One region of the Lysobacter sp. GQ73 genome, then DNA from elsewhere that is predicted to be linked to it. Evidence: riboswitches for the same ligand, from Rfam matches in the RefSeq annotation. Region 1 holds a riboswitch; each other region holds the start of a gene.
The links. A riboswitch is a leader RNA that binds a small molecule or an ion and turns the genes downstream of it on or off. The one in region 1 is predicted to bind cobalamin.
Positions count from the first base shown of each region.

Region 2: linked by a shared signal. The riboswitch ahead of btuB (TonB-dependent vitamin B12 receptor) and the one ahead of btuB (TonB-dependent vitamin B12 receptor) in region 1 are both predicted to bind cobalamin.
Region 3: linked by a shared signal. The riboswitch ahead of AC6CH2_RS10290 (ribonucleoside-diphosphate reductase subunit alpha) and the one ahead of btuB (TonB-dependent vitamin B12 receptor) in region 1 are both predicted to bind cobalamin.
Region 4: linked by a shared signal. The riboswitch ahead of metE (5-methyltetrahydropteroyltriglutamate--homocysteine S-methyltransferase) and the one ahead of btuB (TonB-dependent vitamin B12 receptor) in region 1 are both predicted to bind cobalamin.

Region 1 covers NZ_JCAXEE010000005.1:56,867-59,059, reverse strand. Annotated here, with positions in the region: gene btuB (TonB-dependent vitamin B12 receptor) at 1-1,071, opposite strand, end outside; cobalamin riboswitch at 1,192-1,435, opposite strand; gene AC6CH2_RS15455 (TfoX/Sxy family protein) at 1,505-1,942, opposite strand; gene AC6CH2_RS15450 (GAF domain-containing protein) at 1,939-2,193, opposite strand, start outside.
Region 2 covers NZ_JCAXEE010000004.1:113,996-116,188, forward strand. Annotated here, with positions in the region: gene AC6CH2_RS13095 (TonB-dependent receptor plug domain-containing protein) at 1-234, opposite strand, end outside; cobalamin riboswitch at 602-842, shown strand; gene btuB (TonB-dependent vitamin B12 receptor) at 955-2,193, shown strand, end outside.
Region 3 covers NZ_JCAXEE010000003.1:88,541-90,733, reverse strand. Annotated here, with positions in the region: gene AC6CH2_RS10295 (DUF2339 domain-containing protein) at 1-351, opposite strand, end outside; cobalamin riboswitch at 487-709, shown strand; gene AC6CH2_RS10290 (ribonucleoside-diphosphate reductase subunit alpha) at 1,133-2,193, shown strand, end outside.
Region 4 covers NZ_JCAXEE010000003.1:80,458-82,650, reverse strand. Annotated here, with positions in the region: gene AC6CH2_RS10265 (COG3904 family protein) at 1-114, opposite strand, end outside; gene AC6CH2_RS10260 (hypothetical protein) at 211-411, opposite strand; cobalamin riboswitch at 432-637, shown strand; gene metE (5-methyltetrahydropteroyltriglutamate--homocysteine S-methyltransferase) at 841-2,193, shown strand, end outside.

The sequences.
Region 1 (2,193 bases):
GCTGTCGACGCGGTCGCGCAGCCAATCGAAACCGGCGGTCAGCACGTGGCCGTCGAAGAGATTGAAATCGACTTGCAGGCTGGCGCTGTCGCGGTCGGTCTTGAAGAACCCCATCGGCACCTCGCCGAGGAAATTATCCGAGCTGTCGAGGTTGCGGCCGGCCAGCAACTGCAGGTGGACCGTTTCCGACGGGCGCCACTGCAGCTTGCCGCCGATCACCTGCTGCACGGTCTCGGAGCGGTTGACGAAGCTGCCGTCGTAATCGTTCTCGCCCTCGGCGCGCAGCGCCTGGCCTTCCAGGCTCCAGCGCTCGTTGAACTCGAGGCCGCCGCGCAAGGACAGGGCGTGGCTTTCGTAGCCGTCGCGGTCGGGCTCGTCGGTGAAGCAGCCGGCGAACACCGGGAAGCCGGCGCCGCGGCAGGCATTGATGCCCTGGGTCTTGCGGAAACTGTAGTCGGCGCCGAACCAGCCGCGGTCGCTGCGGCCGCCGAAGCCGGTGCCGAATTCGAGGCTGTCGTTGCTGCCGCCGCCGAAGCGCACGCGCGGCGCGAAGCCCTGCTTCTCGCGGCGGGTGAACACCTGGATCACGCCGCCGATGGCGTCGGCGCCGTACAGGCTCGAGCGCGGGCCGCGTACGATTTCGATCCGGTCGATCAATTCCAGCGGCAAGTCCTGCAGCGCGGTCAGGCCCGAGGTCGGCGAGCCGACGCGGATGCCGTCGACCAGCACGAGCACGTGGTCGGACTCGCTGCCGCGCAGGAACAGGGTGGTGAGCTTGCCGGCGCCGCCCTGGTTGGACAGGGTGATGCCGGCGCGGCCGCGCAGCAGGTCGTTGAGGTCGCGCGCCTGGCTGCGTTCGATGGTCTCGCGGTCGAGCACTTCGACCGGGGTCAAGGCGTCGTTGACGCTGACCGCGGTGCGGTTGGCGGTGACGATCACTTCGTCGAGGTCGGTGGCTGCGCCGGCCGGAGCGGCGAGCGCGGCGGGGGACAGCGAGAGCGCAGCGGCGATGGCGAAGGACAGCTTCAGTGCGCGCGTGGCGTACAGGACATGGGGGGTGCGGGCGGACATGGGGACAGCTCCAGCGCGCGCGCCAGGGGCGCGCGACGACGACGGCGGAAGGCGGTTGCGAGGAGGCAGCGGGCCGTGGAGACAGCCGGATAGCAGCCGCCGCGACGCCCTCCGCATCGCAACCTGTGGCGCCTCGAGGCCGGTCTCCGGACTCGCAAGCGGAGCGGCGCAGGGCCGGACTCCCGATGGCGGCGCCTTCCCGTGCCGAGCACAGTGGCGGTGGCCGCGATCTGTCTTGCTTACCGTTGCGGGGGCAGTGCCGGACTGGCGCCGATCCTCCCGCAGGAGAGGGCGCGTCACCGGCTTCCCGTTTCAACCCGTCGATCAAGCCAGCCGACGGGTCACCTCGAAGCGGTGCGCAGTCTACGCGAAGCCGGCGCCCGGAGCCAAAACGCCGGGGCGGGCGGGGCGCCCGCGAGCGGCGGCGACGGGTTCAGTCGCGCCCGTCGTCTTCGTCGCGGCCGCCGGGGCGGTCGTCGTCGCCTTCGTTGTCCCGGCTGTCGCGGTCGTCGCCATCGCCGAGGCGGGCGCCGCCTTCGAACGGGTCGTGGCGTTCTTCGACATGCATCGTGGTGTGCACCGGCGCGGCGGCCGGCTTGTTGCGCGGCGGCGGCAGCAGCGCGGTCGCCGCTTCGGCGGCCTGGATCAGCTCCTGCCGGCGCGCATCGCTGATCTCCTGCCAATGGCAGTCGAGCAACGCGCCTTCGATCGCGTACAACAGGTTGAGGGTCGGCTTGAAGCCGGCGCGCTTGACCCGCATGAAGGCCTCGACCGTGCCGATCGCCGAGATGTCCTCGTGGGTGCGCAGGCCCACCTGGCGCAGCCAGGCCGCGCTCTTGGGACCGATGTTGCGCATCTTGGCCGCGGTCATGCCAGCGCCTCCACGTACACGCGCGCCAGCGCTTCCAGGCCGGCCTGGTCGTCGGCATCGAAACGGTCCGGAACCGGGCTGTCGAGATCGAACACGCCGATCAGGGCATCGCCATGCACCAGCGGCACCACCACTTCCGAACGCGAGGCCGCATCGCAGGCGATGTGGCCGGGGAAGGCGTGCACGTCGGCGACGCGCTGGGTCTGGCGGCTCGAGGCGGCCGCGCCGCACACGCCCTTGTCGAGCGGAAT
Region 2 (2,193 bases), on a different contig from region 1:
GGCCAGCTCGACGGTGCCGGTGGCCTCCAGGGTTTCCGGGGTGATGATGTCGATCGGCGCGGTGGACTCGGCGACGGTGCGGTCGGAGACGCGGGTGCCGGTGACGATGACCTGGTCCAGGGTCTTGGGGTCGCTTTGCGGCGCGTCCTGCGCGTGGACCGGCGCGGCGAGCGCTACCAGGAGGCCGAGGGCCAGAGGGTGACGTGAACCGGCGAAGGTGCGGCGGACGGGCATGACGACTCCTTGGTGGGGATGACAGCGATGTCATCCGGATTTAACACGAACCTAACAACCGGTCAATAAAGCGGCCAAATCTTGCATAACGCAAGTAGTAAAAAAGTGGTAAAGCACACTGTTTGAGGGGCCAGGGAGGGCCAGCGGCCGTTGTGCTGGGCGCGGAACGGATTTTGTGCCCTCGCCTAAGCCATCCCGCGAAGCGGCTATCACAGACTTCGGATTGACGCCGCGATGGAGCCGTGGATCCCCGCCTTCGCGGGGATGACGATCCCGGGCCGGGCCTTGCGCGGAGCGCTTGGCCGCGACACCGGGATCGCCAGCGCGCTCGCACTCACCCGGTGGCGTCCTCGCCGCGCATCACTGCTAAGATGCGCGCGCTCAAGGTGATCGCCGACACAGTCGGCGATTGAAACGGGAATCCGGTCCCCGCTTCTGGCGTTCGCCAGGTCGGTCAATCCGGAGCTGCCCCCGCAACGGTAAGCGAGTACACGTACCGCTCGACGCCACTGTGTTCCGACACGGGAAGGCGCGGTACGGGAGACCGGTCCGATCTCGGGCCGACTCCGCTCGCAAGCCCGGAGACCGGCCCGGAGCGCGAACCGACAGGCGGAGGGCCGTGTCCGGGGCATCGGCGCGCGCGCCGTCTCCGTTCTGCCGTCTGCCTGTCACGACCTGATCTAGGCCGCGCGGGTGAGGCGCGGCCATGGAGAGCCGACCGTGACGTTCCGTTTTTCCGTATCCCCGCGCCTTGCGCGCTTTCCTGCGCGCAGCGCTTTCGTGCTCGCCGGCTGCGCATTCGCCGCTTCGGCGCCGGCCGCGCCCGCGGTCGATCTCGACCAGGTCGTGGTCACCGCGACCCGCACCGCCCAGACCCAGGACGCCACGCTCGCCGCGGTGACCGTGATCGACCGCGCCCAGATCGAACGTCTGCAGCCGGGGTCGTTGCCGGAGCTGTTGCGCGGCACGCCGGGCGCATCCTTCGCGAACAACGGCGGCCCCGGCAAGGCGACTTCGTTGTTCCTGCGCGGCAGCGAATCCGACCATGTGCTGGTGCTGATCGACGGCGTCAAGATCGGTTCGGCGACCAGCGGCGGCGCCTCGCTGCAGGACATTCCGGTCGAGCAGATCGAGCGGGTCGAGATCGTGCGCGGCCCGTTCTCCAGTCTGTACGGCTCCGAGGCCATCGGCGGCGTCATCCAGATCTTCACCCGGCGCCCGCAGGGTGCGTTCGTGCCGAGCTTCAGCGCCACGATCGGCAGTTACGCCACCCACCGCGGCAGCGCAGGCGTCGCCGGCAAGGGCGAGCGCGGCTGGTACTCGATCCATGCCGCGCACGAAGATACCGACGGCATCAACGCCTGCCGCGGCAAGCCCTCACCGGGCGGCGCCGGATGTTTCACGAACTCGCCGGACCGCGACGGCTATCGCAGCGATTCGCTGACCTTGCAGGGCGGTTATCGCTTCAACGAGCAGTGGGACGCCGAAGCGCGGCTGCTGCGCGCCGAAAACCATAACCAGTACGACGGCAGCCAGAACAACGAGGCCGACGGCGTGCAACAGGTCGCCGGAGCCAGGTTGCGCTACCGGCCCAGCGACCGCTTCAACCTCAGCGCCAGCGCCGGACGCAGCGAAGACCTCAGCGACACCTACAAAAACGGCAAGTACTCCAGCACCTTCGAGACCCGCCGCCAGCTCGGCTCGGTGCAGGGCGACATCGGCATCGGCATCGGCCTGCTCACGCTCGGCTTCGACTGGCAGCGCGACCGCATCGACAGCAACACCCGTTATGCCCGCGACGCCCGCATCCTGCGCGGCGCCTTCGGCCAGTGGCAGCAGAGTTTCGGTGCGCATGCGCTGCAGGCCAGCCTGCGCCGCGACGACGACAGCCAGTTCGGCGGCGAGACCACCGGCAGTCTGTTGTGGGGCTGGAACTTCAGCGAGGCGCTGCGTTTGACC
Region 3 (2,193 bases), on a different contig from region 1:
GGCCGGCGGCGGCGTGGGCGCCGAAACCGGCGGAACGGTTCCGGGCGAAGTGACGGCGGGGGGCTGAGTGACGCTGGGTGGAGCCGTCGGAGGTGGCGCAGTGGCGGGAGCCACCGGCCGCGGCGGACGCACTGCCTGCGGCGGTGGCGCTTCGCGCGCGATCCGCTCGGCCAGGGTTTCGTCGCCGCGGTGGTCGAACCTCGCCTCGCTCAGGGACTCGGCCTGCTCCGCCACGCGCTGCTCGAGCCGGGACAGCCGCGCCCTGAGCCCGGCGATTTGCGCCAGCGCCACGATGAGCAGGATCGGCACCAACACCACCGCCAGAATCAACAAACCGATCAGTGCTTCCATCACCCGTCCCTGTTCCATGTGCCGTGCGCTTGGTCACGAACGTTACACCAAGCCGCAAGCCTTGAAGGACAAGGCTTCACGCATTCTATACACAGCTTGTTCACCACATATCGCGTTGACGGAATCGGGAAACCACACTATGTTGTGCCTGTCGGTGCCGATCGCGAGATCGGCTCAATAGGGAAGCCGGTAAGGACGCAGCCGTTGCGACGTCCAAAGCCGGCGCTGCCCCGCAGCGGTATGGGAAACGAACGCTACCTAGCACTGGGCGCGCCTCGCGCCTGGGAAGCGGTAGCCAGTAGGAGACGCGAGGCGTCGTGTCCCGAGCCCGAAGACCTGCCGACAGCCGCGCGCTGCACACCGCGCGGTACCGGCCCAGGAGTCTTCGGGGGAAGACGGCCGGTGTCGCAGCACGATGGCTCCGCCGTCGTGCTCGTTCCGTTGCGGCGCCGCCACGCGCGCCGAGACGGGACGCGCCCGTCTCGGGCCGCGCGACACCTCGCCTGCAAGCTCCCGAGTTCCGCGCCCGCGGGGGCATGGCCGTGCCATCCGACGACGCCGCCGCGCGGCCGGTCGTCGATGGCGCGTCCGCGTTCTCCGCGCGTCGCCCTTCGCGGGAAGGTCGGCGGCCCGTGCATCCACGCCCCGGAGTTACGCCATGACCACGCTCGCACCCGAATCGTCCGCCGCCTCCCCCGCCGCCGGCACCGCAACCAAACCCGCCCGCGACCCGCAAGCCGACGCCGGCTTCGCGTTGACCCCGCCCGCGGCCAACCTGACCATGAGCGTGACCAAGCGCAACGGCCGCCGCGAGCCGGTCGACCTCAACAAGATCGTGCGCGCGGTGACCCGCAGCGGCGAAAACCTGTACGCGGTCGACCCGATGCGCGTGGCCACCCGCACCATTTCCGGCCTCTACGACGGCGCGACCACGCGCGAGCTCGACGAGCTGTCGATCCGCACCGCCGCCCTGCTGACCGCCGAAGAACCCGAATACGGCCGTCTCGCCGCGCGCCTGCTCGCCGGCGTGATCGAGAAGGAAGTCGCCGGCATCGAGATCCATGCGTTCTCGCAGTCGATCCAGCGCGGCTACGATCTGGGCCTGATCAACCAGCGCCTGCTCGACTTCGTCCAGGCCAACGCACGCAAGCTCAACGACGCGATCGACCGCAACCTAGACGCGAAGTTCGACTACTTCGGCCTGCGCACCCTGTACGACCGCTACCTGCTGCGCCACCCGACCGCGCGCACCGTCATCGAAACCCCGCAACAGTTCTTCCTGCGCATCGCCTGCGCGCTAAGCGAGGACGTCGGCGATGCGCTCGCCCTGTACCGGCGCATGGCCCAGCTCGACTACATCCCCAGCTCGCCGACTCTGTTCAACGCCGGCACCACCCACGAGCAGTTGTCGAGCTGCTTCCTGCTCGACTCGCCCGAGGATTCGCTGGAAGCCATCTACAAGCGCTACATGGACGTGGCCAAGCTCAGCAAGTTCAGCGGCGGCATCGGCCTGAGCTATACCCGCATCCGTTCGCGCGGCTCGCTGATCCGTTCCACCAACGGCCTCAGCAACGGCATCGTGCCCTGGCTGAAGACCCTCGACGCCTCGGTCGCCGCGGTCAACCAGGGCGGCAAGCGCAAGGGCGCGGCCTGCGTCTACCTGGAGCCGTGGCATGCCGACGTCAAGGAATTCCTCGAGCTGCGCGACAACACCGGCGACGAGGCGCGCCGCACCCATAACCTCAACCTGGCCAACTGGATTCCGGACGAATTCATGCGCCGGGTCGAAGCCGACGCCGACTGGTCGCTGTTCGACCCGTCCAAAGTGCCGCAGCTGACCGA
Region 4 (2,193 bases), on a different contig from region 1:
GCTGCCCATGGTGACCGGCTCGGCGGCCGCCGGCGGCGGCGCGGCGGAATCCCTCCCGCAAGCCGCCAGTCCGAGCAGGCACAAGGTCAGCGCAAACGTCCTTCTGAAAAGCATGGTCCACCCATCGGATTCGGGATCGCGCGGGCCGTCCTGGTCCCGCGCCGCGCATCGTCGCCGCACCTCGAACGTTAGCCCCGGCGCCCGCGAAGCTCAACGGCAGGAGGTCACGGCATTCACGGTCGTCGACGTGCCCATCATCGTCGGCGACGCATGAACGGCAGCCGGGGGATCACCGTCCGCGGCGACGCCGGCGGCAGCGGCCACAAATCGCAAACCGGGTCCACGCATCGCGATCGTGGCGATTGACTTCGTCCGGCGCGCTGCGTAGCTTGGCGGCGTGATGGTGAACATCGCTTCATGCAGATGAAGCGATGCGACAAATCGCCACCGGTTCGCGCCGGCGGCGGTTAGAGGGAATCCGGTACGGACGCCAGTCCAATTCCGGAGCTGCCCCGCAGCGGTATAGGGAACGAACTTCGTCAGACACTGGGAGCGATCCCGGGAAGCGACGGACAGTAGGAGGCGCCTCGTGCTCCGTGCCCCAAGCCCGAAGACCTGCCATGACCGGAAGGCACGCCTTCCGTCCGACTCCGGCCCGCGAGGCGCCGGCGCTGCGTCCGGGCCGGCCCCGGCGCGGGCCGCGTCGTGCGCGCCGGTTCGCCCGCGGGGGCGAAGGTCGACACCAAGGTTGCGGCGAGGCCGGGCGCGCGAGCGTCGGGCGGCGCAGCCGTGGTCTCCTTCGTTGCCCTGCGTCATGCCCACGCATCGCAGGTACTCATCATGATCAGCGTCACCCATCTCGGCTTCCCGCGCATAGGCGCGCGGCGCGAACTCAAGCTGGCCCTGGAATCGTTCTGGAAGGGCGACACGCCGGCCCAGGCGCTGCACCACACCGCCCACGACCTGCGCGAACGCCACTGGCGCCTCGCCCGGCAAGCCGGCGCAGACGTCGTGCCGTGCAACGATTTTTCCCTCTACGACCACGTCCTCGACACCGCCGTGCTGTTCGACGCGATCCCCGCGCCGTACCGCGAGGTCTACGACGAGAACCCCCTCGGCGGCTATTTCGCCCTCGCCCGCGGCCTGCAGGACGGCCGCCGCGACCTGCGCGCGCTCGAGATGACCAAGTGGTTCGACACCAACTACCACTATCTGGTGCCGCGGTTCGAGCCCGGCCAACGCTTCGCCCTGCGCGGCGACAAGCCGCTGGCCGAGCTGGCGCAGGCGCGCGCGCTCGGCATCGAGGCGCGGCCGGTCCTGCTCGGCCCGGTGTCGTTCCTCAAGCTCGGCAAGCGCAGCGACGGCGGCGACCCGCGCGAGCTGCTCGATGTCCTGCTGCCGGCCTATGCCGAGCTGCTGGCCAGGCTCAAGGCCGCCGGCGCCGAGTGGGTGCAGCTCGATGAGCCGGCGCTGGTACTCGATCTCGACGACGCCGATCGCGATGCCTACCGCCGCGCCTACGCCGCGCTGGCCGATGCCGACGCGCCGAAGCGGCTGCTGACCCCCTACTTCGGCGGCCTCGGCGACAATGCCGCGCTCGCCGCGCGCCTGCCGGTGCAGGGCTTGCACGTCGACCTGGTGCGCGCGCCGCAGCAGTTGGAAAGCGTGCTGCCGCTGCTGCCGGACGATCGCGTGCTCAGCCTCGGCGTGGTCGACGGCCGCAACATCTGGCGCGCCGACCTCGATGCCGCGCTGAGCCTCGCCCGCCGCGCCGGCGACCGCGCGCGATGGCTGGCGCCGTCGTGCTCGCTGCTGCACGTGCCGACCGACCTGGAGCTCGAGCGCAAGCTGCCGGCGCCGCTGCGCCACTGGATGGCCTATGCGCGGCAGAAGATCGAGGAACTGCGCCTGCTCGCCGATGCGCTCGCCGGCAGCGCCGACGCCAACCGCGACCTCGCCACCGCCGCCAGCGCGCGCGCCGCGCGCTTGGCCTCGCCGCTGCTGCGCAATGCCGAGGTGCGCAAGCGCCTGGCCGCGGTCGAACCGGCGATGACCCGGCGCGCTTCGCCCTACCCGCAGCGCGCGCAGGTGCAGGCGCGACGCCTCGGCCTGCCGCTGTTCCCGACCACCACCATCGGCTCGTTCCCTCAAACCGCCGAAGTGCGGCGCGCGCGCGCCGAGCACAAGGCCGGC